2 linked regions of the Tunicatimonas pelagia genome follow. The protein of the gene in region 1 interacts with the protein of each later gene in a pairwise test. Links are inferred from orthologs where the notes say so. Each region holds a gene or a part of one and is shown in the gene's direction. Other genes may lie near its edges.

The links.
Region 2: the proteins of gyrA (region 1) and gyrB interact in binary tests that used the Escherichia coli proteins (3 or more experiments, as listed by UniProt). The link is inferred for Tunicatimonas pelagia from one-to-one orthologs.

The regions. Positions count from the first base shown.
Region 1 is NZ_CP120683.1:6,829,873-6,847,123, forward strand. Bases 6,840-9,960 are described here. They hold gyrA (DNA gyrase subunit A), read left to right. Parts: upstream 6,840-7,197; coding sequence 7,198-9,723; downstream 9,724-9,960. Other genes in these bases: P0M28_RS29100 (hypothetical protein), read left to right, coding at 6,840-7,096; P0M28_RS29110 (tetratricopeptide repeat protein), read left to right, coding at 9,763-9,960. Also shown: ribB (3,4-dihydroxy-2-butanone-4-phosphate synthase), read left to right, coding at 1-843; P0M28_RS29070 (hypothetical protein), read left to right, coding at 897-1,520; 5'/3'-nucleotidase SurE, read left to right, coding at 1,531-2,301; P0M28_RS29080 (glycosyltransferase family protein), read right to left, coding at 2,298-3,419; P0M28_RS29085 (2,3,4,5-tetrahydropyridine-2,6-dicarboxylate N-succinyltransferase), read left to right, coding at 3,455-4,267; P0M28_RS29090 (tetratricopeptide repeat protein), read left to right, coding at 4,329-4,922; P0M28_RS29095 (3-hydroxyacyl-CoA dehydrogenase family protein), read right to left, coding at 4,984-5,871; more of P0M28_RS29100, read left to right, coding at 6,095-6,839; more of P0M28_RS29110, read left to right, coding at 9,961-10,902; P0M28_RS29115 (ATP-binding protein), read left to right, coding at 11,235-14,369; P0M28_RS29120 (response regulator), read left to right, coding at 14,366-14,818; P0M28_RS29125 (response regulator), read left to right, coding at 14,850-15,434; P0M28_RS29130 (thioredoxin family protein), read right to left, coding at 15,522-16,022; P0M28_RS29135 (TonB-dependent receptor), read right to left, coding at 16,019-17,251. UniProt on the Escherichia coli protein: A type II topoisomerase that negatively supercoils closed circular double-stranded (ds) DNA in an ATP-dependent manner to maintain chromosomes in an underwound state.
Region 2 is NZ_CP120683.1:1,727,322-1,740,108, forward strand. The notes cover bases 113-3,095. They hold gyrB (DNA topoisomerase (ATP-hydrolyzing) subunit B), read left to right. Parts: upstream 113-607; coding sequence 608-2,584; downstream 2,585-3,095. Other genes in these bases: P0M28_RS07285 (CoA-binding protein), read left to right, coding at 113-462; P0M28_RS07295 (HD domain-containing protein), read left to right, coding at 2,786-3,095. In the rest of the region: more of P0M28_RS07285, read left to right, coding at 88-112; more of P0M28_RS07295, read left to right, coding at 3,096-3,409; P0M28_RS07300 (NAD-dependent epimerase/dehydratase family protein), read left to right, coding at 3,485-4,168; P0M28_RS07305 (endonuclease/exonuclease/phosphatase family protein), read right to left, coding at 4,190-5,125; P0M28_RS07310 (DUF4153 domain-containing protein), read right to left, coding at 5,166-6,593; P0M28_RS07315 (winged helix-turn-helix domain-containing protein), read right to left, coding at 6,637-6,945; P0M28_RS07320 (hypothetical protein), read right to left, coding at 6,942-7,547; P0M28_RS07325 (DUF1801 domain-containing protein), read left to right, coding at 7,697-8,038; P0M28_RS07330 (ISKra4 family transposase), read left to right, coding at 8,132-9,592; P0M28_RS07335 (RagB/SusD family nutrient uptake outer membrane protein), read right to left, coding at 9,707-11,251; P0M28_RS07340 (SusC/RagA family TonB-linked outer membrane protein), read right to left, coding at 11,279-12,787. UniProt on the Escherichia coli protein: DNA gyrase negatively supercoils closed circular double-stranded DNA in an ATP-dependent manner to maintain chromosomes in an underwound state.

The DNA.
Region 1 (17,251 bases):
ACAACTGGAATTTCGGCTTCAGATCGCTCTAAAACCATCCAAGCTTTGGTGAGCGATGCTACCCATCCGGATGACCTAGCGCGTCCGGGTCATATCTTCCCCCTGAAAGCGAAGAATGGTGGCGTACTCCGGCGAGCCGGACATACTGAAGCGGCGATTGACCTTCCTCGATTGGCCGGACTTTCTCCTGCCGGAGTGCTGGTAGAAATTATGAATGAAGACGGTAGTATGGCTCGGGTGCCAGATCTACGGAAAGTGGCGGATCACTTTGGCTTGAAGTTAGTATCTATCCAGGATTTGATTCAGTACCGTTTACAGCACGATAGCCTGATTCGTCGGGAAGCATCAGTACCGCTCGATTCTACCTACGGTCACCTTCAGCTATACGCGTACACCCAACTATCAACCAATGAGGTTCATTTAGCATTTGTAAAAGGAACTTGGGAAAGTGATGAGGTAGTTACCGTACGAGTACACTCATCTAATTTGTTTGAAGATATTTTTGGTACGCTCATGAGTAATCAGTTCAATGTGCTGAAGCGTTCCCTGGAGATTTTAGATCAGCAAGAAAAAGGGGTGATACTGTATATGAACCAAGGAGGAATAGGAAGCAATATTTTAGATCGTCTAAAAGAATTCCAGAAAAACCGCGACGGTGAGGAACGAAAGTCTATTTCGGCGTTGGGGCTGAAAATGGATAAGCGGGACTATGGCATTGGTGCTCAGATTCTTCGCGACCTTCAGGTAAACAAAATAAAACTAATCACCAACCATCCAGTAAAGCGGGCGGGTCTTCAGGGGTATGGCCTGGAAATTGTCGATCATATTCCACTAAAGAGTTAGAAATACACTATTTCTGGTTCTTTACTGTTATGTACGTATAAAATTAATGTCGTATGAAGAAATTCTTTAACTTGGGTTATCTTCTGATTTTTGCGATAAGCACTACCTACGCCCAGCAGTATTTTCCATCAGAAGTATGGCACGAAGGATCAGTTACTACCGTAGACGGTGAAAGCAGTCGGGGAAAAATCAAGTACAATTTAGAGACTGACCTTATTCAGTTCAGCAGCAACAATACCATTAAAACCTATAGTGCCCGTAAGATCATTTTCTTTGAGATTTTTGACGCGGAATACGGTCGCTATCGCGAATTTTATGCATTGCCCTACCAAATGGAGGGTGATTATAAAGCTCCTCGCCTGTTTGAAGTACTCTACGAAAACACGCTAACTCTGCTTTGCCGGGAGGAAATTGTGCAGCAAACATCAGCCATCAATGATCCCTTTTTCTACGGAAACCAAATGTTTACCCGCTTCCGGCTGGAGTACGAATACTACTTTCTGGATCATGACGGAGAGATTCAGTACTACTCTCAAAAAAAAGATGACTTGTACAATATGTTTCCCAAAAACAAAGCCAAGGTAGAACAGTATATTAAAAAGAATAAGCTCAAGCCCAACCGTCAGCGCGATCTGGTACGGGTAACGGCTTATTATAACTCTTTACTCAATTCCTAAACAGTAATTAATGGGGAAACCACTCATTCTTGTCTCTAACGACGACGGAATTTCATCCCGAGGTATTCATTTTTTAATTGATATTATGAAAGAGCTGGGGGAAGTGGTTGTGGTGGCTCCGGATAGCCCTCAGTCGGGTATGGGGCACGCAATCACAATTGGTGAACCACTGCGCCTTACGGAGACTGATTTGTTTGACGGGGTTCGATCCTACAAATGCTCCGGCACTCCCGCCGACTGCGTAAAGCTGGGCAAACACTTTGTGCTTAAAGATCAACCACCGGATTTAGTGGTTAGCGGAGTCAACCACGGCAGCAATACTTCCATTAGTGTACTGTATTCCGGCACCATGTCGGCGGCAGTAGAAGCCGCTATTGAAGGATTTCCAGCTATTGGCTTTTCATTATGCGATTTTGATGCCGATGCTGATTTTTCTCATACGGCTGAATACATTCGACAAATTGCTCAATCGGCTCTGGAAAATAATTTCCCGAAGGGAATTGCCCTCAATGTTAATTTTCCTCATAAGCAAAGGGAGCCAATTCAGGGTGTACAAATTTGTCGGCAAGCCAATGCCAAGTGGCAGGAAGAGTTTGATCAGCGTCATGATCCCTACGGGCGGCGGTATTTTTGGATGGCCGGAAATTTTGTCAATTTTGATTCAGAAAAAGATAATGATGAATGGGCCATTGCTAATAACTACGTTTCGGTGGTGCCTTGCCAGTTTGACATGACGGCTCACCAAGCAATCTCTGCGATTAAGGAATGGCGACTGACCTAATCTTGCAGTGCTCGCTCAATGGCTGATACAAATGCAAGTTCATCCCAATAAATATTATCAGGTTTTCCATGCGGATAAAATGAGGTATTCTTCATCTTGTTTACAAGCTCGCTCATTGACCAACTTTCTTGCGAAAAATCAACAGGAATAGCACTCTGCCAAGGCTTGCAGTAGTCTACCCAAGGCGAATGATTTTGCAGAAAAAAAGGTAACTGATAGTGCATATATTCCCAAACCCGGGTGGGAAAGCAGTTTTCAATACTGGGTAATATCTGATGACTGATCATTCCGAAATGGGCTTCTTGCATGGCTGCCAATAATTGCTGATGCGGAATGGGTTGTAAACTAATAGTGGGAACAATCCAGGATTTGATTGCTAGTTGATTGATAAGCTGTTGGTACGTATCCACCTGAGTAACGTGTCCCATCAGTACGAATCTCAATTTACCTTTTAATGCCCGATACAATGACTCCGCAAAACGGATCGCATCCCAAATGCCGTAAAAAGTGCTGATCGTTCCGGTGTAGACCAGTGTAACTTGGTCGTCATTCGCTGGATACTTAGTGCGTGGTTTAGCCAGTACCTTATTCTCTAACAACAAATGAGAGTACTGCCGAAGCCAAGGCTTTTCCTGAAAGTACCCAGCTTCGGCTACCAATAATTGCTGAGAACGGGTAGCTAATTGTTTATCTAAATACTCAATGAAGTGAGCCAACCATTTTCTTAGTCTTTCTCTTTTTCCGTGGTGGTAGACAATATTACGGGTGTGATTCTCTCGTATGTCGTAAAATACTTTTGTTTGGGTAAATAGTAGCGCGTACAACAAAACTGCCGGAGCCAGCTCAGGGGTATTAACTATAATGAAGTTCGGCCTAGTCTGAAAAAGACAAAAAAACGCGCGAAAATTCGCCAATAATCGGGCAAAACTTCGCAGGTTAAACCGGAAGATTGGGTGAAATTTTATATCAGTAAACGAGGAATGTGTATTTGAGTAAAATCCTAGTATATTCACCGAAAATTTACCGGTACGAGCTAACGACTGCGCCATCTTATGGTACATTCGCGTATCATCTACCGGCTTTAGCACTGACACAATCGCCCCAACACTTTTTTTCACAATTTCTGCCCTTTAATTTTAAGCAAATCTGGTTTATGGAACTTCAGCAAATGATTGAGGCGGCCTGGGAAGACCGCTCGCTCTTACAAGATAAAGATGTAAAAATAGCGATAAAATCCACTATCGATGATTTGGATCGGGGCAAAAAGCGAGTAGCTGAGCCTCAGGGGGGCAAGTGGGTAGTTCATGATTGGATCAAGAAAGCGGTAATCCTATACTTTCCTCTTCAGAAAATGAAAACACTAGAGGTAGGCCCGTTTGAGTTTCACGATAAAATGAAACTCAAAACTGGGTACGAAAAACTCGGGGTGCGAGTAGTTCCTCACGCTATTGCCCGCTACGGTGCTCACTTGGCAAAGGGAGTGGTTATGATGCCTTCTTACGTCAATATCGGAGCTTACGTAGACTCAGGGACTATGGTAGACACTTGGGCTACGGTAGGGAGTTGTGCTCAGATCGGTAAAGATGTGCATTTGAGCGGTGGAGTAGGGGTGGGCGGAGTTCTCGAGCCGATACAAGCAGCCCCGGTAATTATTGAGGACCATGCATTTATCGGTTCTCGCTGTATTGTGGTAGAGGGAGTTCGTATTGGAAAAGAAGCGGTGCTAGGAGCCAATGTCACGCTAACGGCCAGTTCAAAAATTATTGATGTCACCCAAGATGCAGCTGTAACTTACCAAGGCGAAGTGCCACCGCGCTCGGTAGTCATCCCTGGCTCGTACACCAAAGAGTTTGCCGCCGGGCAATATCAGGTACCTTGTGCGTTAATTATCGGACAACGTAAAGAAAGTACTGACCGAAAAACTTCGTTAAATCAAGCATTACGCGATCACCAAGTAGCAGTGTAGTGCTTGTTCAGGCTATTTTCAACTCTCAGAATAAAATCAAAATATTAAGCTAGTATCCAACATGAAATTATTTTTTTATTTCGTTTTGTGCATTTCTCTTCTCACTGCTTGTGGTGATAGTCAATCTCAAGAAGGCGATAAATTATTTAATCAGGGAAAATACGAAGCAGCTATTCAGCAGTACGAGGCGTATCTAGAATATAACCCAGAAGACTTAACTTCAGTGTACAATCAAGGTAGAGCGTACGAGGAGTTGGGGCAAACTGACCAAGCACTAGAGAATTACGAAAGAGCTTTGAAGATTGATCCTAACCATGCTAATTCTATGATGAGTATTGGTAAGTATCACTTCCGCAAGAAAAATTACGCAGATGCTTCTTTCTACTTCTCCAAAGCTTCAGAAATTATGCAAAGTAACCCTCAGGTATTCTTCCTGAAGGGGCGCACGCACCACAAACTAGGCGAAACAGATGAAGCTATGGAAGCCTACGATTTGGCAATTAGTAAAGACCGCGACTACGGCGAAGCTTACCTTTACCGAGGCGCACTAAAAGTATACCAAGGTAAAAAAGGGGCTGGGTGCAGTGACATTCGATCGGCTCAATCGCTCAAGGTACCCGAAGCTGAAACAGCCCTTGCTGAATACTGTAATTAGGAGATAAAAATTCTAAACTGAGATTCGCAAATTTCAAATTGGAAACTTGTGAATCTGCTACTCATTCAAATTGGCGAGATACTTTTTGAGACTTCGGGCCTTCCTGATAATCGTAAAACCCTTCACCCGATTTTATACCCAATTTCTGCGCGGCTACCATATTTACTAGCAATGGACAAGGTGCGTATTTTGGATTACCAAAACCTTGGTGAAGCACTCCCATGATCGATAAACAAACATCTAAGCCAATAAAATCTGCTAAGCGAAGCGGACCCATTGGATGGGCCATTCCCAGTTGCATGATTTGATCGATTTCATTTACTCCCGCTACTCCCTCGTAGAGCGTGTAGATGGCTTCGTTAATCATGGGCATCAGAATACGGTTGGAGACAAAGCCCGGATAATCATTCACTACCAACGGAATTTTCTGCAATTGTTCTGCCGTCTGCTGAATTATGGATGTGACCTCGGCATCGGTAGCGTAGCCATTGATAATTTCTACTAACTTCATCACGGGTACCGGATTCATAAAATGCATCCCAATTACCTGAGCAGACCGTTTGGTTTCGGCGGCCAAGGCAGTAATTGAAATAGATGAAGTGTTCGTCGCTAAAATAGCCTCGGGTTTGCTAGCCTGATCCAGCGTTTGGAAAATTTCTTGCTTGACGTGCATATTTTCAGTAGCTGCTTCGATAATCAAATCAGCCGAAGCGATCCCTTCCGATAGCGATGAAGTGGTAGAGAGATGATTCAGTGCTGCCGACTTTTCTTCTTCCGTAATCAGTTCTTTCGCTAGTTGCCGATCTAAATTCTTAGTAATGGTTTGCATAGCTCGGTCGAGCTGATCCTGATGGATATCGACCAATACAGTGGTAAATTTGTGGAGAGCAAACACATGAGCAATTCCGCTGCCCATAGCTCCGGCACCTACCACGGCTACGGTATTTATTTCATTTTTCATATTTATCTGTTTGAATTACAGCAACTTATACTATGTAGTTTAAAGTAAAATTTTCAGAGTAATCTTACGAAAAAAAGTACTTGACATATGCAAATACCAGTATTTTCGTTACAATTTGGAAAAGAAATTGTAATTAGCCAGAATAACAACACTTTTGGCAAATTAGCTCAGTATGATACTCAGGTGTGTTATCAGTCTATTATTTTTTTGCGTGTCCTCGCTAGCCCTGGCTCAGCCCGGATTCGAGCCGATGGGTCAAGATGACCAGTCTAGCTATCCGCTACGAGCATTTCTCAATAAATTTTCGGTCAATCTGAGCTCCGGTTACGGACGCACATTCTATCGGCATACACTCACAAATAATAATTATGTTCGCACCTCTGCGGGGTCATTCATATACCCTAACGGTGAGAGCGGAACTAACCCTGCCTACGCCAACTGGTTTAACGGAGTAAGTCCGGCTAACTTAACCCTCCCTACCAATCCGGATAGTCTGACGCTGGTGACTAGTGATTCTTCTTCCATCAACATGCAAGGGGGCGGATACAATATTCCTATCAATCTACTGATATATTTTAATTTGTACCGATTTCGGATTGGAGGAGGAATTTCAGCCGATTTTCATCGGGTAAATCCCCCGCAGCCAGAAGATTTTCGCTCTTTTTTTCCTGCTCCGCCTTCGTTTCGAACTACCCAGCTTCGGTACTTCGGTATGCTAGGCTACAGCGTTTACGAGTACTATGATTATGCGTTTGGGGTAGACCTTCGGGCGGGGGTCATAAGAATGGGCCGTGGATTTGATCGAGGTCTTGTGGAAGCTAGCCCCTTCTTTAATGCCGGGGTCACCATTGAAAAAGTCTTTTCTGAATACTTTCGAGTATATCTACGGCCGGCATATGAGTTTAAAAGCTACAATTTACAGTTACCCGATGGCCCTACCACGGCGATGAGCCACCGCAACTCCGCTGTCTTTCTCACGCTGGGGGTAAGTATTAACTACCCCGATATGCCCCGTTCGCCCATTAAAGCCGATAAAACGCAGATGAAGCATTACGTAACCGATCCTAAAACCGGAGTACGGCGCGAGGTGCGTGGGCAACCGTTTTGGCGTAAGCAAGACCCTAAGATTGGTGAGCTTTACCCCGAATTAATCAAAACCAAGCGAAAACGGCAGGCAAGACGAAAACAATTTTTCCGAAAAAAGAAAAAATAGCCTATTTCTCGTGGGTTCGTGTACCTTTTTAGGAGGCATTCACTTAATTTTTGTAAATTGCCCGCTAGTTTAAACGTCCATACCTACACCTTTAACAACACATGGCCGAAAGTGATAAGGAGAATATTATTCCCATAAATATTGAAGATGAGATGCGAGGGGCGTACATCGATTACTCGATGTCGGTCATTATTTCCCGGGCGTTGCCTGACGTACGCGATGGTTTAAAACCCGTCCACCGCCGAGTGCTGTACGGCATGTTAGACTTGGGTCTTACGCATACAAAGTCTCACAAAAAATCAGCCCGTATTGTGGGAGAAGTACTTGGTAAGTACCATCCTCACGGAGATACCTCAGTATACGATACCATGGTACGAATGGCGCAGCACTGGTCGATGCGCTACATGCTAGTAGACGGTCAGGGTAACTTTGGCTCTATCGACGGCGATTCACCCGCCGCCATGCGCTACACCGAAGCTCGCTTGCAGCATATTGCAGAAGAGATGCTAGGCGATATCAATAAAGATACTATTGACTTTCAGCCTAACTTCGATGACTCGCTGAAGGAACCCGTTTGTTTGCCGAGTAAACTACCCAATATTTTGGTAAACGGCACTTCCGGTATTGCAGTAGGCATGGCGACCAATATGCCTCCGCATAATTTATCCGAAGTTATTGAGGGAATTAAACAATACGTTGATAACGAAGATATTACCATATCGGAGTTAATGCAGTACGTGAAGGCTCCTGATTTTCCCACCGGAGCGATTATTTATGGTTACCAAGGAGTAAAGTCAGCGTTTGAAACTGGACGAGGACGCGTGGTAATGCGAGCCAGGGCTGAAATTACGGAAAGTAAAACGGGTAAGCCTCAGATTGTGGTTTCGGAAATTCCCTACCAGGTGAATAAAGCCTCCATGATTGAGAAAACGGCAGCAATGGTGAACGATAAGCGGATTGACGGAATTTCCGATATTCGCGATGAATCTGACCGTAAGGGGTTACGCATTGTTTACGATCTGAAGAGAGATGCTGTTCCGAACGTTGTTCTTAACAACCTGTTTAAGTATACTCAACTACAGTCTTCTTTTGGGGTAAACAACGTTGCGCTGGTAAAAGGCCGACCGTACACCCTCAACCTAAAGCAGATTATTGGTTACTACGTAGAGCATCGTCACGATGTAGTAGTACGGCGAACCCAGTTTGAGTTACAGGAAGCCGAGCGTCGGGCTCATTTGTTACAAGGTTATCTTATTGCCCTGGATAATATTGATCGAGTCATCGAGATTATTCGGGGTTCTCGCGACCCGGAAACGGCTCGCAATAGCTTAATCAAAGAATTTGAGCTAACCGAAATTCAGGCTCGCGCCATTCTCGATATGCGGTTGCAGCGCTTGACTGGGCTAGAGCGGGAGAAAATTGAAAGTGAATACGATGAAGTGCTGAAGCAGGTAGCCTACTACAACGAAGTGCTGGGAAACCGTGATCTCCGGATGGGAATTATCAAGGATGAGCTGGATGAACTAAATCAGCGGTTTGGTGATGAGCGTCGCACCCAGATTGTGCATAGCGCGGAAGATATTGGCATTGAGGATATTATTCCCAATGAACCGATGGTTATTACCATTTCGCATAAGGGTTACATTAAACGGAACCACATTGATGAATACCGTTCGCAAGCCCGGGGTGGAGTAGGTTCGCGGGGGGCTTCAGCCAAAGATGGCGATTTTACCGAACACTTGTTTATTGCCAACACCCATAACTACTTGCTTATCTTTACCGAAATGGGTCGCGTGTACTGGTTGAAGGTTTTTGAAATTCCCGAAGCCGGTAAAGCAGCTAAGGGACGAGCTATTCAAAACCTAATTAATATTCCGGCAACCGACGGGGTAAGGGCGGTCATTAATGTGAAAAACCTGGATGATCCGGATTATATCAACAACTCACACATTGTAATGTGTACGGTCAACGGAACCATTAAGAAGACTGTGCTAGAAGCATTCTCTCGTCCGCGGGTTAATGGAATTAATGCAATCACGATTAATGATAATGACCGCTTGCTTGATGTAAATATGACCGATGGAAAGTCGGAGATTGTTCTGGCGGTGCAGTCGGGGCGAGCTATTCGTTTTCCGGAAGATGAAGTACGGCCGATGGGGCGTAACGCCGCTGGAGTTCGGGGTATTAGCCTGGATAGTGGCGAAGATCGGGTGGTTGGTATGGTCTGCCTGGATGATGCCGATGAAAAAACGCTCTTGGTTGTTTCTGAAAATGGTTATGGAAAGCGGTCAGATATTGATGAATACCGTATTACCCGTCGGGGTGGTAAGGGGGTGAAAACTCTGAATGTCACTTCTAAAACCGGGAAGCTGGTTAGCATAAAGAAAGTAGCCGATCAGGACGACCTAATGATCATTAACAAATCAGGCATTATGATCCGTACTCCGGTATCTAATTTGCGAGTGATGGGTCGGGCTACACAGGGGGTGCGGCTTATTCGCTTAAATAATGACGACTCCATTGCCTCGGTTACCAAAGTGGAAATTGAAGATAGCATTAAGAGCAGCCAAGAAGAAATTAACCCGGCTTCAACCGATACACCAGCGTCTGAGGAAGAAACTACTTAAATAGCTAAACTTTTTCTTATTTTAATTTTACTACATATCATGAAACAATTGCAATTACTACTTGTAGCATTAATTGCTTTGCCTATACTTACTTTCGGGCAAGCGAAGAATGTTCGTAAAGCTCAATCATCCCTTGAAAGAGGCGAACTAGCCGAAGCCAAACAATTTATTGATCCGGCCATTAACGACGAAAAAACCAAAGAAGATGGCAAAACCTGGTATACCTACGGCGATATTTACCTAGCTATTGCCACTGACTCTACCAAGTCTGTACAAGCTGAAAAACCTTACGAAAAAGCCTTAATGGCATACCGTAAAGTGAAAGAACTGGAAAAGGAAAATTCTCTCTATGCAGTACAGGCTGAGCAACAGGTTCAGCAAGTATGGGGTAACGCTGTTAACAACGGTGCCAGTCTTTACTCTGCTCAAAACTACGATGAGGCAATTAAGCTATTTGATGTAGCAAAAATGGCCATGCCCGATGATACTACGGCGTATATTTACGGTGGAATTTCAGCTCAGCAAGCGGGTAACATGGCAGTTGCTGCCGAGAATTATGCTCATCTGGTTGACTCTCTGGATTATAAAAGTAAAGATTTCTATAACAGCCTGATCTACATTTACCTAGTAGAGAACAAAGACGAAGCCAAGGCTCTAGATTATTTACGGAAAGCACAGGATGTATTTCCTGATGATCCAGAATTTCTGAAGCGGGAAATCACTATGCTAATCAATAATGAAAAGTACGACGAAGCCAAGCAAAAGCTTTCTAAAGCAATTGATGCCGAACCCGACAACGCAATGTTATACTACAACCAAGGCTATCTGTACGAACAAATGGATGACAGTGAGCAAGCTATTGCCAGCTACGAGAAAGCTATTGAAAAAGACCCACAGTACTTTGATGCCAACTTTAACTTAGCAGCGTTTTACTATAACGAGGCAGCTGACATTTTAGCCGAAGCTAACGATATGGATCTAAAGGAATACCAGGAAAAAGGTGAAGCTATTGAGGCACAAGCTAAAAGCTTCTTCGAGAAGGCTTTACCGTACTTAGAAACGTCTCAATCACTAGAACCCGATAATCAGAAAGTACTAGAAACGCTAGCTACTGTTTATCAGCGATTAGAAATGAGTGATAAGGCTGAAGAGATTAATAGTAAGCTGGAAAGTATGTAATTTCTTGAAATCACGCTAAAACCTTTCATTATTAGAGGGATAGGACTGGATGTTCTATCCCTTTTTTAATAGGTATACGCCTTACACCAAAGTGAAAAGAACAGTAGAATCTTACCTATACTCTATAGCTTCTTTAGCAAAGGTTTTGTAGAAATAGTTGGTTGATAAAGGAAATAGCCCACAGGTTTGCTGATCCTACGTATTTATTGGTTATAAATCCTCTCAAAAAGCACACAGTTTGTATTACTCTTTACGAAAAAAAGTTCAACGAATAAAAAAAAATGTGGTAAATATGGGCACAGTGTAAATCTTTTTATAAGATAACGTATTTCATGGCTACTAAAAGCTCCGCACGTCCCTCACAGGCTGAATTAGAGCAAGCTATCGCTGGTTGTGCTAGCGAACCTATACATATTCCGGGTTATATTCAACCCCACGGTTACCTTATTGAGTACGACCGGAAGGAAGAGACTATTCGGGCAGTCAGCGAGAACATAGAAGAGTTTTTAGGAATAGCGACTAAAGAGTTGTTAAGCAAAAACTTATCTCTACTATTTGAAGAGATAAATATCGCCCTAATCCTCAAGAAGATTGAGCAGGTAGAAAGGCAAGATCACCCATCTTATTTTTTATTTCATCGTCCGCTTAACATAGCCTTTCGACAAATGCCTGAAATCGAGTTCGAAGTGAGTGTCCATACTTTGCCCGATACTGCTCTTTTGGAGTTAGTACCCCGAACCAAGCAAAGTGAGCTGGATTTCTTCGAGTTTAACGAACTTACCCAAGATACTCTCTACTGGCTCAACAAAATCGGAACTACTCCCGATGAAAATATCTTCGGAATATGCGCTAGGGAAATTAAAAAGATTACTGGCTTCGGACGGGTAATGATCTATCGGTTTGATAGTGATTACAACGGTCAGGTTATTGCTGAAGACTGCGGGGCTATGGACAGTTTTTTGGGGTTACATTTCCCGAGTACCGACATCCCACCGCAGGCTCGCGAGCTTTACTTAAAGAATTGGTTCCGAATTATTTCAGATATTGACTATCAACCAGTGGCTATCGCTCAGAAGAAGGTTGAGGCCAATCCGATAGACTTGTCCTATTCTTTACTGCGCAGTGTTTCTCCGGTGCATGTTCAGTATCTGAAGAATATGGGCGTGCAAGCTTCAATGTCTATTTCTATTATCGTAAATCAGAAATTATGGGGCTTAATTGCTTGTCATCATCATGTACCTTGCTACGTTTCTTCGGCTCGGCGTACGGCTGCTATATACTTAGGACAGTATCTCTCGCTCCACATCAGTCGGCAAGAGAAGGGGCTAATTAAGGAACGAAAATTTGAGGCAAAGTCATTTCAAAACCTGCTCTTGACTAACGTAACCAGTGACCTGAGTACATTCTATCGGGTGGTGGAAGAGCATGAAAATAGAATCCTCAAATTGGTTGAGGCCGATGGCATGATGCTCATCTTACAAGACAAAGTTACTGTTTCTAATGGGCTGGTTGTTGATGCCGTTCATATTAGCGATTTTGTAGAGTGGCTAAACGGTGCTACCAAGAACACACTTTATTACGCTACTGACCAGTTGCAAAATGAGTATGGTAAAGCTGAACGGTTTCAGAATAGCATTTACGGAGTGCTGGCTATACCACTATTGGGCTACCAAAACTCTTATGTCATTTGGTTTAAAAAAGAGTTACTGGCTTTGGTTCACTGGGGTGGTTCTAAAGAGAAGGCAATAGGCGTAAACAAGCAAGGGCAATTAACACTGACCCCCCGTACGTCTTTTGCTACCTTTCAGGAAACAGTACAGGGAATATCTTCGCCTTGGGAAGAAATTGATATAGAGATAGCTCTTGAGTTCGCCCAGTCTTTAGCCTTGCTACAAATTAAGTATTTACAAGAAGTTAGAGAAGATCGCGATCAGCTTAGGGCACTCAATGTTCAACGGGCGTTTCACTTGAAAGAGTCGCTTATACAGGAACAATTGGTAACTCAGCGACTACACGCCGTGCTAGAAAGCTCCTCTGACGCTATTGTTGCCTTAGACAGTGATTTATCTATTATTGTACTGAACAACAACTATCAGAAACTATTTCAGAATAGGTATGGCAAAGTGCCCCAAATCGGAGATAGTCTACTTTCCTCTAGCAAGGAAGCTAAAGAAAAGAAACGATTACTTAATATCTGTAAGCTCGCCTTTAAAAGCGAAAAGCGACAGGAGTTTTTTGATGATTATCATGATCTTACCGGAAATCTGGTTTACACTCAGACCACAGTAGATATGCTTTACGACCACCAGGAAGAAGCTATTGGTACCCTGGTGAATATTCGGGATATTACTAAAATGAAGACCGCCGAGCTTGAAATAAAACAATTATTTGCTAAGTATCGTCTGGTTGTTAAATCTGTTTCTTCCCTGGTTTGGACTACCAATCCCCAGGGTGAGTTTGATACCATTCAGAAGGGCTGGTGTGAGTACACTGGGCAAGAGCTTGAGCAGTATTCGGGACTAGGATGGCTTAACGCTATTCATGTGGAAGATCGCAGTGAATTGAATACTTTGTGGAAAGAGGGCGTAGATCAGCAGGAAGAATGTGAGTTTGAGGCGCGTATTTGGAACCAGGCAACCAAAGAGCACCACTTTGCCAAAGTATTTGCTATTCCCATTCGAAACCGTACCAATGCTATTGATGAGTGGTTTTGCTGCTGCTTAGATATGCAAGCGACCAAGGAGCGGGAGATGAGCTTAGAGAAGGCATTAATCGAGCTAGAAGCTTCTAATCTGGAGTTAGAGCGGTTTGCCTACGTAGCTTCTCACGATTTGCAGGAACCGCTGCGGATGATTAGTAGCTACCTAGAACTTATTGAGCGGCGCTATCGAAATATACTCGATATCAAAGGAATTTCCTTTATGAACTACGCGATCGATGGGGCGAACCGTATGAAACGGCTCATTCAAGATATTCTAGCCTACTCGCGCCTAAGCAAGTATGAAGATATTACTGAGGTTGATATCACCTCTATAATCCATCAGGTTTGTGAACAACAGATGATGCGTATTGAAGAAAAAAATGCTGTTATACAAACTGCTAACTTGCCTGTAGTTAGGGGGGTATCTTTTCAGATAATTCAGCTCTTCTCTAACCTAATTAGCAATGCCCTAAAATTCAGCGTAGCTGATCGCCAACCAATCATTAGTATTAAAGCGGTTGAGCAAGAATCCCATTGGAAGTTCTCGGTGGAAGATAATGGGGTGGGTATTCCCAAAAAACATCAAGAGAAAATTTTTGAGTTGTTTTTTCGGGCACACGCTGATCCCAAGTATCAGGGCACAGGCATTGGCCTGCCCATTTGTAAACGAGTGGTGGTTAACCACGGTGGTACTATTACTATTCAATCTAAAGTCAATACTGGAACTACCCTCATTTTTACGCTTTTAAAAACTCCTACACTATGATGATTAGAAAAGTTAGAATTCTATTAATTGAAGACAACCCAGGCGATGTTCAATTAACTCGGGAAGCCCTGAATGAAAAGTATGCTAATGAGGTAATACTAGAAACAGTAGGCGATGGGGAAACGGCTATCAATTATTTATTTCGTCGTCCACCTTTTCAAGACGCCTATCCACCTGATCTTATTCTGCTAGATATTAACTTACCTGGCATTAACGGTATTCAGGTACTAGAGCAACTAAAGAATGCTTCTGCTTTACGAAAAATACCCGTAGTTATATTAACCACCTCGCAATCCGATCGGGATGTGTCTTCAGCTTACGGCCAGTACGCTAACTCATATTTGATTAAGCCTTCAAGTTTTATAGAGTTTGTTGAAACTATTCAGCAACTAAAGAAATACTGGTTTAATCTAGTCAGGCTACCAACTGATTATAAAGCAGCCTCCTAAATTATCCGAGTTTTAGAATTATAAATGCTTTATGATTTCATCTGAGAATGAACTAAGTAATATAGACTCAAGCAATACAATTGCAAAAACAAAACTCAAACTACTACTGATTGAGGATAACGCTTTGGATGAAGAGCTATTTCGCGAAGCATTATCGGAGACTGCCTACGCATTTTCAGAGATAGTTACAGTTAGTACGCTAGAATATATTACCGAAGAATTGCGCAGCGAGCCGTTTGATTTAGTATTGTCTGATCTAAACTTACAACAAGATACTTATTCAGCGACACTAGATCAATTAAGAGAATTCTTCAGATACTGCCCGGTGGTACTATTAACCGGGCTTAATAATCTAGATGTTGCCCGACAGGCTCTTAACGCTGGGATCGCTGGTTTTATTACTAAAGAATTACTTCGGCCTGGTCTGCTTGAATACACTATTTTGCAGTCATTAGAATACTTTAAAAAGTTGCGCTTGCACAATAGTGCTTTACGCTCATCCCTTCAAGGTATTACCAGTCAGATAAGGCAGGCTCAAGCGGATACTCAGCATACTGATACATATTTACAGAAAGCTTTAATAATGGCTGAGAGGTTAGCGACTAGTTTTGACTGATCATATTTATGATGCATTGTACTTAATTGAATTCTTCTTTATTTAACATAATATAAATTATTTAACTTTTTCCAGCGACTCAATATTCTACCTTAATGCATTTAAAAGCTGCTTACTATTCAAATATTCAAAATACCTTGCTGTTACATTGAAGTCTTCGTCTAAAATCACCAAAGTTGGAGGAGCAAATTGCCCTTTCTTTAACGCTAATAGTTGGGCAATTTGATGGATTGGAGTTCTGAACTTACCTATCTGATCGTTGATAAATATCTGTCCTCCGAAGGCAATCTCTGCCTTGGTCTCCGCGTCGAAGCGTACAGCATAGTAGTATTCATTCAAGACGTTAATTACCTCAGGTTTTGTGAATACCACCTTATCCATTTTGCGGCAGTAGGTACACCAGTCGGTGTAGAAATCAATGAATACTTTTTTGGGTTGGTCGTTGCCACAGTTGGTGGCCAAAGAATCTTCTAGTTGTTCAAAAGTTAACCAGCGCACCGATTCCGCTTCCTGTGCACTTGAGTAAGCGCACAGGAAAAGCGAAACGGCTATAAAGCAGCCTACAATTTTACATGGCTTTTGAATCAATGTAGATTACCTATTTTTACTGAAATGAAAACGGAACGCGGAGCCATTGGCCCATAGATAAAGTCAGAATCACGCTCAGGTCCGGAGTCAAATTCAGGCTGATAACTGTTGAAAATATTTTTAACCCCACCGCTCAATTCTAAGTGGAAATCTTCGGCCACATCAAAATGGTAGCTAGCTTTTATATTTACATCCAAAAACGATTCAGAATCGATCAAATCCAGGAAGCCAGTCTCGCTTACAACGCGCGGTACGATCATAGAGCCAGTATAAGTACCCGTTAAATCTACTGTAAATGCATCGGTAACGTTGTAAAAGGTGGTGAAATAGCCATACAGGTTCGGAGTTCTCACAAATTCATCTACAGTTACCGTATTCACAGCGACAACATTTTCCGCATCTGATGCTCCTTCTTCTGGCTCAAAAAGAATTTGTGACTCATTATAACTGGTCTGCTGGGCAGTACCTCCAAGCTGAAAAGTAAACTTACTGGAAGGCGAATACCCCCCTTCAAAGTTAATACCTGATACAATAGCTCCTTCACCATTTCTCACTTCTTCTACAATAGAACCGTTGGGTAGAACAGAACCAGCACTTACCTGGGTGAATGGATTTTGTAACTGAGTGTAGAAACCTTCCAACAAGAAATTGACCTGTGTCAACCCTACACTTTTGGTGTAATTCAGTGATCCGGTAAATGCATCGGAAGTTTCTTTATCCAGACCTTCAGACAAAATTACAAAAAGGGGTTCTCCTCCCACTGAGGAAATGTGCAGATCTTCATTGAACGCCTGTGGTGCTCGGAAGCCCCGAGCATACCCACCTCTGAACCGTAGGTTCTCATTTATTTTATAAAGTAAAGTAGCCCGTGGGCTAAGCACCCCGATATTTATGTCCGCAGTGTTATTAATATCACCAATTTGATAATTTCCATTTACATCTGAAACATCGTATCTCGCGCCCAGTAATGCAGTAAACCGTTGGGTTGGCTTCCATTCGTATTGTGCGAAAAGCCCAGTTGTATTCACTTGCTGATCAATTAAGCGATTATAACCCTGAATTTCATCTTTGGTATCATACGTCTGATTTTCAACTCCTACTGTAACCACATCATCATTAGTGAAGTAGTGGTTGTATTGAACACCCGCAACCACTGCCAGGTCTTCGGTAAGCCCATAGGCATTGATGGCTAACAGGCTATCTTCGGCGGTTCTACCTCCGCCTAAGCC
Region 2 (12,787 bases), 5.1 Mb from region 1 along the record:
TGGACTGTTGACTATTAACCAATGACCACTGTGGACTATCGTCGGTAGACTAAAAAAACAATAAGCAATCGTACAATTAAACTATCCATGTCTGAAAAAAAGAAAACAGCTATTATAGGTGCCAGCCCCAACCCAGCGCGCTACGCTTACTTAGCCGCCCATATGCTCACCGAATACGGACATCCTATTGTTCCACTTAGTATTAAGCAGGGCTCTGTAGCTGATGTAGAATTTATTGACTTACGAACGAAACCTTCGCTAAAAAGTATAGACACCGTAACTCTATACCTTGGCCCCGCCCATCAACCGGAGTGGTACGACTACCTGCTAAGCTTACAGCCTCAACGAATAATTTTCAACCCGGGCACCGAAAATCCCGAGTTGTACCAATTGTGCCAAAACCATAATATTGAGCCCATTAATGCTTGTACCCTAGTGATGCTACGCGCTGGAACTTACTAGCTACCTCAATTCGTTTTTATACTGATAATCAACCCTTTATGTAAAATTCACCCCCTTAGCTGGGCATTATGAATTTTAAGGAAATACAGTCAATAGAAAAACCATAAAATTATCGTAATTTTGACTGTTTACAACCATTCATTTTATGAGCGAAACTACAGATACTAATTCTTTGGCAAATGTCAAACCCGGCGATTATTCAGCCAATAATATTCAGGTTTTAGAGGGGCTGGAAGCAGTACGCAAGCGTCCGGCCATGTACATTGGCGACGTAAATACTAAAGGGTTGCATCACATGGTGTACGAGGTGGTGGATAACTCCATTGACGAGGCACTGGCTGGCTACTGCAACAATATTGACGTTGTTATTCACCCCGATAATTCTATTACCGTAACTGATGATGGCCGAGGGATTCCTACTGGGATTCATACCAAAGAAAAGCGATCTGCTCTGGAAGTGGTAATGACCGTACTGCACGCCGGGGGAAAGTTCGATAAAAATACCTACAAAGTATCGGGTGGACTACACGGAGTAGGGGTTTCCTGCGTAAATGCACTTTCCGAAGAGTTGACAGCTACCGTACACCGAGAAGGAAAAATTCATGAGCAAAAGTACTCCCGAGGTGTACCTCTTTTTGACGTGAAAGTTATTGGTGAAACTGACCGCACCGGAACTACCGTTCACTTTGTGCCCGACAGCGAAATTTTCAATGTTCACGAGTATAAGTACGAAACCATTGCCTCCCGCCTACGCGAGCTAGCCTTCCTGAACGCCGGCATTCGCATCAGCTTAACCGATTTGCGGGATAAAGATGAGGACGGTGAACCGGAAAAAGAAAATTTTTACTACGAAGGGGGGCTGTTAGAGTTTGTCGCTTACCTAGATAACAACCGCGATAACCTTATTCCGGAACCCATTTATCTGGATAGTGAGCGCAACGGAGTACCCGTACAGGTAGCCCTCACCTATAATACTTCTTTCACCGAAAATGTAGTTTCCTACGTCAATAACATCAATACTATTGAAGGCGGCACCCACGTTTCTGGCTTCCGCCGGGCATTAACCCGCACGCTGAAAAGCTACGCCGACAAGTCGGGATTATTAGATAAAGTGAAAGTAGATATCAGTGGCGATGACTTTCGGGAAGGTCTTACTGCCGTAATTTCGGTGAAGGTGGCTGAACCCCAATTTGAAGGGCAAACCAAGACCAAGCTAGGCAACTCTGATGTGATGGGCGCAGTAGAATCTTGTGTGGGTGATGCACTGGCTACATTCCTAGAAGAACACCCAAAGGAGTCTAAAGTAATTATTAATAAAGTAGTACTGGCAGCTCAGGCCCGCCACGCCGCTCGCAAAGCCCGGGAGATGGTGCAGCGCAAAAATGTGCTTACTGGCACCGGCCTACCTGGCAAACTAGCCGATTGCTCAGACAGCGACCCCGAAAACTGCGAGTTGTACTTAGTGGAAGGGGACAGTGCCGGGGGAAGTGCCAAACAGGGAAGAGAAAGAACCTTTCAAGCAATTCTGCCATTGCGCGGAAAAATATTGAATGTGGAAAAGGCGCAGGAGCACAAAATCTACGATAACGAAGAGATCAAAAACATGATTACCGCCATGGGCGTTTCCTTCGGCACCGAAGACGACGACAAGGCATTAAACATGGAAAAGCTTCGTTACCACAAGATTATCATTATGACGGATGCCGACGTAGACGGAAGCCACATTCGTACGCTGATTCTCACCTTCTTCTTCCGCTACATGCGTGCCCTGATTGAAAGTGGCTATTTGTACATTGCCCTTCCCCCACTCTACCTAGTAAAGAAAGGAAAGGAAGAGCGTTACATCTGGACGGAAGAAGAGCGGGAAACTGCGGTAAAAGAATTAGCAGGCGACGGAAAGATAGAATCTGTATCAGTGCAACGCTACAAAGGGCTAGGTGAAATGAATCCCGAGCAACTGTGGGAAACCACCATGAACCCCGAAACCCGCAGCCTGAAGCTGGTAACCATCGAATCTGCTGCCGAAGCCGATCACCTGTTCTCCATGCTCATGGGCGATGAGGTAGCTCCCCGCCGGGAGTTTATCGAGAAAAATGCCAAGTACGCTAACTTGGATATTTAAGAAGCTGTTTTAAACCAGTTTCTTAAATATCTGGAAATGCAGGTCTTGGGCGAAACAAACGGCTTTGGTACATGGTATGGCGCGAATAAAAGGGCTTTACCGGAGAACAGAGTGCGCCTTAGATCTGTATTACGCTAGTGTTTTCCTCAAAAATAATACAGTTTTGGTGGAGTAATCGCTGACGATAATTCTTAAGAGAACATGAAGAACCTATCAATCGTCTGGCAGGAACTCACCGCAAAATATAGCAACGACCGTCAGTTGGTGGATAGGCTATGGGATGAAATCGAAAAAAGCCATACTACCAAAAAGCGAAACTACCATAACTTAACTCATCTGAAATATATGGTAGACCACGCTACAAGATATCACGACAATCTATCTGATCCAGATACAATTTTATTTAGTGTTTTCTACCACGACATTGTGTACGATGCGACGCGCCAAGATAATGAGCACAAAAGTGCTGATATGGCTCGTAAGCGATTATCTAAGTTGGGAGTACCCACTGATAAAATCACCAAATGCCACGCCCAGATAATAGCTACCCAAAGCCACTCGTTCAACAGCGATTCTGATACCAACTACCTACTAGACTTTGACCTAGCGATATTGGGTGAAAGCCCGAGTATCTATCAGGAATACACAAATAAGATTAGAAAGGAATATGCAATCTACCCTGACTTTCTTTACAAAAGAGGGCGCAGGAAAGTACTTCAGCACTTCCTAGCCATAGAAAGAATTTTCAAAACGGATATTTTTTATGAAGATTATGAGCAGCCAGCCAGAGCCAATCTGGAAGCTGAATTAGAATCTCTAAAATAAGATGATAGCATCTTTACGTTCTCATCATCCGTAAGTACCTGTGATGAATATCTTCAATCCAATTACTACATTGCTATGAAAGTCATTATTACGGGAGCTACAGGCATGATTGGCAAAGGAGTTTTACTGGAGTGCTTAGATCATGAAGCCATTAGCAAAGTGTTGGTAATTGGTCGGAACTCAGTAGGGATGACTCACCCTAAGCTCAACGAAATTCTTCACCAGGATTTTTCTGATTTTACCCCGCTGGCAACAAGCCTGATTGGCTACGATGCCTGCTACTACAGTCTGGGTATTAGTGCTGCCGGACTAAGCGAAGAACAGTACCGCACAATTACCTACGAGTATACAATAGCGTTGGCCGAAGTACTCCACAAGAAGAATCCGGAAATGACCTTCATTTTTGTTTCCGGGCAGGGCACTGACTCTTCAGGAACGAGTAGTTTAATGTGGGCACGAGTGAAAGGACAGGCGGAAAACGACTTACTTGAAATGGGCTTTAAGCAAGCATTCATGTTTCGTCCGGGGGTTCTTATGCCCCTTCGGGGGATAAAGTCCCGTACCAAAAGCTACCAATTTCTGTACGACTATTTTATGTGGCTAGTGAAAGCCATTAGAGCCTTAGTCCCCAATTACGTAGTAAGTACTACCCAAATTGGCCTAGCTATGATTCAGGCTACGGTAGGTGGCTACGAAAAAACGATCATCGCCCCCAAGGATATGATTATTTTAGCCAACCGTCAGCTTGCCGAAAGCTAAGTCGGTATACAGCTTGCTGAATTATCCCTCAGTATTTAACAAATACTCCCCTACAATACCCCGATGATCGGAACCGGCAGCGGGTAGCGCTTTAAACTTACGGCAGTGAAATTCCGGGGAATGAAAAATATAGTCAATGGGTACTCCCATTCCCTGGAAACGAGCGGGGAACGTAGGTTGCCAACCAGTATGGCTATGTTGCAGATCAGTAGCCTGCGTGAGTTCCCGAATGACGGGGTTCCAAGGGACAACGTTATAATCGCCAATGGCTAGTACGGGACGATCAATGGTTTTGATGTAGCGGGCAATACGGCGGATGTGCCGGTTCCGCTGCTGGTAGCGTCCGCGATTTCGGGGCGATAACGTATGAGATGCAATAAAATGAATAGCTTCTCCCTGAAGTAGTACATTCCCGGTAATATTCGGCATATCGTCCCAGTAAATAGTTTGTACATCTTCTACCGGATGCTTAGAAAATACCGCGAGTCCGCGACTGGCATTTTCCGCATCCGTCACTATATGAAAGTAGGGATACTCATCGGATAACAGTTGCTTCAGTTGCTTCCCCCAATCCTCACTTACCTCTTGAAACGACAGTAAATCAGCTTGGGTGGCCCGCGCCGAATCGGCCGTCTCTTGAAACCGTTGGTTACTACAGAGCACATTAAAGTGAGCCACCCGAACTAGCGTATCTTCTGCGTAGGAGTTAGCCATCGTAACATTTACCGATTCCCCTTGCATCAGGTAAAGACTTCCGGCAATTAGCAGAGCGGCCCCCAAGGAAGCGGCGGTCATGAGCATTCTTCGGAAAAAGCTAGCGAGTAAACCTAATAATCCGTAGCCAATGATAGCCTGTACGGCAAACGAGTGCAATATATCGTGCAGATAACTCTGCGGAGGCAACACAAATATTAGTGATATGGCTGCGTATGTGGCAATTCCTATTCTTCGTTTCATTCTTCTTTCTTTTTAAGTAGGGACATCATTAATAACATCCCTACTGGTAATCTAAATTAATCATCACCTGCTCGTCAGCGTAGTTCCACGACCGCCAGTCTTGCCAAGATTCAGTGTAGCGAAAGTGGCTGATCTCATTCATGATATTTTCTCGGGTACTCGCCGCTATGTGATAGTTAGGATTTACCAGCGCATCTTGTAATAGATCCAGATTATGATCCGATATATAGCTCAAATACTGAAAATCAATTTGCTCAGCGGGCAGATTCGTCAAGTTGTATTTCGTGATAAAGCGGGGCCAGTTGAATAGCGTCAGCCCCGCCAAAATAGCGTAGAACGCCCAACTGGTGTATCGTAGCAAAAAGGCGTTCGTCCTTATTTCCCGCACCTTTACATAGGTGAAGAATAATCCTACCAGCGTCATTAGTAGATACACGTATACGCCTATGCGTTTTTGAGTTAACCCGTAAGCATCGATGTACAGACTATTTTTGTAGGCAGTGGCTAGAACCAAAAACACATTCTGAGCAACCCAGGCGTAAGCGACTAGCTTCAGTCGTCGGCTACGATGGTAGAAGTTCAGATTTCCCCGGAAGAAATACATTACAATGCTGATGGCTAGTATAATAGAAATAATCAGGGCGTTTACCCCCTGATGCACGTATTCGGAGTAGGTTACGCCTTGAGGTAGTTTCCCCGTCCACAGATGGTAAGTGTCTACCCCATTGAATAAAAGCAGTAAGCCATTCAGCAAGATAAACAGCAACCAGCCACTGCGGTACTCGTATTTCAATCCAATCGTATTGAAAGCTCGTTGCTTCTGTGCTTGCCGATGGCGCAACAGTAGGTTAGGAATGCGCTGGTCGAGCTGGATTAGCGATTGGATACCCGTTGGATAGAAAATACCCAGTAGCAGGTAGGCACTAACCAAGGTGAAAACGATACGGCCGAAAGAGATAACTTCAATCTCAGTTTGGGTGAACAAAGCGGCAAAAGCCGGACTGCCTCCGATGTAGAGCATCAGAAATAACGTGGTGATAAATACGGGAACGAGCCAAGACATAACCCGAGCAGGAGTTAAACTACCCTGCTGTTTCGCTTTTCTATTTAACCACTCTCTACGCCAGAAACTTAGTCCGGCAGCATAAAAACCATTCGGTAGGGCAATGCCTAAAGAAGTACGAGGGTACGCACAAAATCCAGCTAAAGCGATGAACGAAAATAGGTACAGCAGTATGGCCAGCCAGCTATGGTGCCACACCACTCCTACCGCAGTTAACAAGTAACCTGCCGTAATAAACCAACCCGATGCAGACTGTCGTAATTCAGGGTACAATACGAAGCTGATTGCTACGAACACAAGACTGTATAAAAGGAAATTCAGTCCAGCGCCTTGCCCGTAGAATAGAAAACTACTTAGCAGCGAGGTACCAATCCAGAGATAAGTTTTAAGTGTTTGATTTTTCATATTTGAAAGTACTTTGTATTTCAAAGTTAATAAGTAAAATTTTTTACTGAGTTTGTTTTTGGGCTTTTAGTAACGCTTCCAGCGCGTCCAGATGGGCACTGAAGGCTTTCTTACCAGTTTTTGTAGCCGCGTATTGCGTATTAGGTTTCCGACCGACGAATTGTTTCTGCACGTCAATATATTCTACTTTTTCCAAGGCTTTCAGATGGCTAGCTAGGTTTCCGTCGGTTACTCCCAGTAGTTCTTTCAGGGCACTAAAGTCCAGCGAATCGTTTACCACTAAGGCTGACATGATGCCCAATCGTACTTTATTTTCAAACGCTTTATCAAACTGGTGTAAAAGATGCTTCACCGCTCGTATTTATAATACATAGATGCTCCGTATACTATGTGCAATCCGCCAAATCCTATTGCCCAAAATAATAAACCGTAGCCAATCACAATGGTAGCGAGTAAACCTAGGGCTACTTCGGCCAATCCCAGATACATAATATCAGTAAGAGTATATTTACTGGCGTTAATCAGAGCCAGGCCGTAAAAGATGAGCATACTAGGTGCAACAATACCCGTGTAACCTTGACCTACGAGAATTAGGGCAAAGATACCACCTACCGCTAGTGGAATTATCAGATGAATAACCAATCGGCGAGCTGTAGCATCCCAGATTTTTTGTCCCTGCTCTCGAGCCCGTCGCGTGGTGAGCCAAATACCTGTTCCAATTGCTAACAGCAATACTACTCCGGCAATCAGAAAGAGATAACCAACCACTGTTCGGTACGAATCTATCTCGCCGGCCCGGTACAGCGAAATGCACCAGTGCGCCAAGCCAGCTCCTACCAAAGCGTATATCCCCGCCATCACTCCGGAAAGTCCGCTTAGGGAGATGAAGCGGGAAGAACGCTCCATCATGGAGCGGATCTCGCTAATATCTTGCAAATAATCAGTTTCTTGCATACTAAAAGTACTTTGAATTACAAAGTAATATATTTTAGACTGATTTTACAAGTTTCATATAACTATTTTAATAATATTTTTCTCTCTTCTCACTTTTGACTAATCCGCAGAATGCGCGATTACTGAAGTTTTCCTTTATTTTGGGCCAAATGAAAATGCTAGACGAATACTACGAAAACCAGTTGGAGCCCAACCGAAGCTGCCTACTCACTCTGCGAGAAATAATTCTAAATTATGATTCACAGATTAGCGAAGTTTGGAAGTATCAGACGCCTTTTTTCTTCCTTAGTGGTAAGATGCTGTGCTACCTTTCAGTTGACCGCCGGAGCCGACAGCCCTACGTAGGTATGGTAGAAGGACGCTACCTGGATCATCCGGCACTAGAGAGCGGCGGACGAAAACGAATCAAGGTGCTAACCGTCAATCCCCGTAAAGACATTCCGATTAGCACCCTGAGAGAAATTCTGGGACAAGCAACCTTAATCAATTGAGTGTATAACGAATTGGGTGCAGAGGAAAAGCGAGTGGGAATGCAGAGATTCCCTTAATTTTGAGGTCTTCAACCACCATCAAAAAAACTCGCTATGGAAGTAAAGGAAGCAAAAATCAACCAGATAAGACAACACTTAGATCAGATAATAGCCCAAATGGATGCCCGAAGTAAAGAAGGAATGAGAATTCATCAGGTAGAGCGGTCTTTGTTTACCAGTTTATTGCAGTTAGGTTTTCAACTGTTAGAATACTACATTTTGAGTATACAACAGGTAGTCGCTGTTCAGGGGGTTCCCGTTGATCGTGCAGGGGAAAAGATGAAGAACACCGGGCTGCGTAGTCGGCCTTACCGAAGCATTTTTGGCCCGTTATCCATTGCCCGCCCCAAGTATTACTCAACCACTGGTAAGAGCTATTACCGGCTGGACGAAGCGTTGGGCTTACCCAAGAGCAACTATTCTTACGTATTGGATGATTGGTTAGGGTATGGGGCCACCGAGATGGACTTTGCCCAAAGTGCTGAGCAGTTGGAGCGCATCTTAGGTCATCCCCTAAGGGGTATGCAAAGCCAACGGTGTAGTTACAGGCTTTGCGAGCAAGTAAAAGACTTTTATGAGCAACAAGCCTGGGAAAACATAGAAGATGGTACTCATTTGAGCGTAGGCTTTGACGGTAAGGGGGTGCCCATTCGTCGCAGCGAAACTCAGCGAGCTGAGGAAAGTACGGCGGTTCGTCTGAGCAAAGGACAGAAGAAGGGGGTCAAAAAAGAAGCCACAGTAAGCCTGAGCAGTTCGTTTACCCCGCGGCCCCGGCAGGCTCAAGAACTCTTAGAGAGCTTGTTTTGCCCTACCCATGAGCCGCAGAAGCCCGATGGAGGGCATACCTGGCACGAGCACAAGCATCTACGAGCCTTTCTCTCAGACAAGGTAGGGGCCATCCGCTACGGGGTGGAAAACCTACTTCGGCGCGATGCTAGTGCAAAAAAGCCGATCATCGTTTTGATAGACGGTGACCGAGCCTTAGAAAAAGCAGTTCGGCAAGTGGTAGAAGAAAAGAAAGTTACCCATCGGGTAGAGGCCTACGTACTGGATTTTATTCACTTGCTAGAGTACGTTTGGAAGGTGGCTAACGCTCATTGGGGGGAGAAGCATCCCAATCGTTTTGCTTGGGTGAGAAGCCAAGCCGCCTTGTTACTAGACAGCCAGCATGATGAGGTACGACAGCAATGGCAAGTTATCTTGCAACAGGCTACCTTGTCTCAATACAAGCGTGACACTGTCCAACGAGCCATCACCTACCTGACCAACCATCAGCATATGGTAGATTACAAAACCTATCTACAGCTAGGATTTCCTATCACCACCGGAGCGGTGGAAAGTGCCTGTGGACATTTTGTAAAGAGCCGTATGGAGAGAAACGGCATGCATTGGGGAAAACAAGGTGCGCAGAATATGCTCAACCTACGAGCCGTCAGAAAGAACGGCGATTGGGACAACTACCTACAAACAGTAGTCAAACACGAACAACAAGCTCTTTACCAAAAAGCTGCCTGAGTTACACCCTTTTTGTTATACACTCTAATCAATTAACAATGAGCGGTGTGCAATGAACAAATAAAAATAGCGATCATTACTAATTGTTAATTGCTCATTGTTAATTGAAAAAAGTTATTCATAGCCGGGGTTTTGGACTTCTAGGTTGGGGTTGTTCAGCATTTCCTGTACTGGTAATGGAAACAGTAGGTGTCGCTCTTGTAAGGCTTCATTAGAGCTCAGGTTGACGTGCCCGACAAAATCATCAAATTCTCCGGTTTGCTCGTTAAAGACTTGCCGTAGGCGAATCATATCGAGCCAGGTTTTACCCTCGTAGGCCAGTTCGTGCCAGCGCTCCTGCCATACCGCCTCGCGGAAGCTATTCTGATCAAACCCACCCACCGAAGGGGTTTCCAAACCAGCCCGGTCGCGAATTTGCGTTAAGGCATCTATGGTTTCCTGGGTGGGGCCACTTATTTCGTTCTGCGCCTCGGCATAAATTAGTAGCACTTCGGCATAACGAATCATGGGTACGTTCAGATTATCCTGCGCCGTGCCGGGCATACCTTGCGTGCCGTTAGCTGTCACATTAAAGTGCTTGAAAATATAAGGTGCCCCCAAGTCGAAGGGTTCACCACTACCGTTGGCAAAGTAGGTGTTATAGAAAAAGCCTTCTTGGTTAACCGTTCGGCGGTCGCCTTCTTCGTAAGAATTATAGAACGAAAGTGTAGGCACCGTGCTTCCGGTACCCGACGGCCCTCGGTATGTCACCGGCTTAAAGTTCGGGAACATATTGCCCATCGGATTACCCGCAACCACATTGTTGTACTGCAAGCTAAAAATATGCTCCTTGGTATTCCCTAAACTCTCATCGTGCAGGTCTCCGTATTCATCAAACAGTTCAATCGGCCCAGCATTATCAATCACTTCTTTTGACTTATCTGCTGCTAACTGGTAATACTCTTGACCTAAATTCAGCGGAAAACCTGCCATCGTCAAATAAACTTTGGCCAGTAAAGATTTGGCCGCTGAAGTAGAAATCCGCCCACTGGGATCCGTCCAAGGCAGTCCGGCACTTTCGGCTACCTGTAAGTCTTCCACAATCTGGTCGTACACCTCCCGCTGGGGAGTACGGGATGGAGAAAAGTCTTCGGAAGAGGTAGATTGAGGCATGAGCACCAACGGCACATCACCCCAGAGTCGCACTGCGTAAAAGTATGCCCAAGCTCGCCAAAACCGGGCTTCTCCCAATATTCTGGATTTCTGGTCTTCCTCCATCGGTGAGATAGCAGGTACGCGATCAATTGTCAAATTAGCGTTAGCAATTACCTCGTACAGTCCTCGCCACCAGTTACGAATGTGAATAGTATTACCATCCCATGTCAGTGAGTACAAGTTATTTAAATCCGAATTTTGCGCTGTTTCGGTGGTAGACGTTCCGGTGGGTGCTTCGAGCAATTGCCAGTTGGACGAGAAAATACCCGCCCCATCGCCGTAAAAGCGAGCGGCATCATAAACCGCAGCTACTGAAGCCTCGGCGTGATCCGGAATGGTGAAGAAACTTTCGGGGGTTAGGTTAGAGGGATCTTCCTCTTCCAGAAAATCTGAACAAGCTGCCCCAGCCAGTAAGAAGAGCGGAAGGAGCAGTTTAGTACCAAAATTATTTATATACGATTTCATACTTATAGCTTTAATGATTTCAAGGAATTATAGACCGATCTGAACACCTAGTAAATAAGTGGTAGGCTTCGGATAATCGTGCCACTTCATGCCTTGGGAGAAGGCATTGTTGTTATCGCCACCCCGGATAGGAGTGACTTCCGGGTCACCGATCAATTGATCATCTACCACGAGGAAGAAGTTCTGAACGGAACTATAGATACGTACTCGATCCAGGCGAATTCGCTCTACCAAGCTGGTCGGTAGTGTATAGCCTAGCACTACGTTTCGTCCCCGGATGAAGGAAGCGTCTACAATCCAGCGGGTATCCACATTGGTCACGTAACCCGCTCGGGTATCCCGGATTTGGGCAATCGGACTATCTTGGTTTTCGGGAGTCCAGGCATCCAGCACCGTCGTGTAACTATTTGCTAACGCCTGTCGGTCTTCACTAGGGTGTAGGTTCATATCCATCACATCGTTACCGTAGGAATACTGAATGTCTAAGGTTAAATCCCAGTTGCCGTAGCGCACAGTGTTGAACAAAGCCCCCCAGGCTATCGGGTAACCATTACCGATAATCATACGGTCAGCATCAGTGATGGCCCGGTCGCCGTTCACATCCTCGTATTTAATATCACCGGGCAAGATGGTCAGGCCGTTACGGTAGCTAACAAACTCCGCCGCTTCGGCTGCTTCATCGGTACCCCAAACGCCTAGGCGATTTAAGCCCCAGAAAGAACCGACGGGCTCACCTACCCGAATGATGTTGGTAGGATTGGTAAAGTTAGGCCCTCCCACTCCGAATATGTCTGCCGGAGTAGCCAGTGACAACACCTCGTTCCGGTTCATCGAGATATTAAAGTTGGTCGACCAAGTGAACTTCTCGGTTTCAATGTTGATGGTATTTAACATCAACTCCAGCCCCCGGTTTTCCATAGACCCAATATTCCGACGGATAGTTTCGTAACCGCTGGTTTGCGGTACCGGAGCATCGAGCAACATATCAGTCGTTTTGCGGTAGTAAACGTCCGCTTCCAACGAAACCCGTCCTCGGAATAAGCCAATTTCAACGCCAATGTCACTTTGGGCGGTTCGTTCCCAGCGTAAATCTGGATTGGCTAAGCGGTTAATACCGGTTCCCCCGAAGCGGGATTCGTTCCAGATGGCAGCGTAGTCGGAGCCCAGCAAAGCCAACGATGAGTAAGGGGGAATTTCGGAGTTACCCGTCAGACCGTGACTAGCGCGTAGCTTTAAGTTAGAAATGAGATTACTGTTGCTCAGAAAACCTTCTTCAGAAACCCGCCAAGCTACTGCGGCCGAGGGAAAGAAGGCGAACTTATTATTTTCCCCAAACTTAGATGAGCCGTCTACCCGCCCGGTGAAAGTCACTAAGTATTTGTTGAGCAAGCTGTAGTTGAAGCGTCCGAAGTAAGAGTTCAGCGCATGGCGGGTAGCATTAGAACCTACTTCCAGGTTATTACTTCCCGCTCCAATATTCCTAAAAGAAAAGTAATCAGTAGCAAAACCCCGGATTTCCGACGACATGCTGAAGAA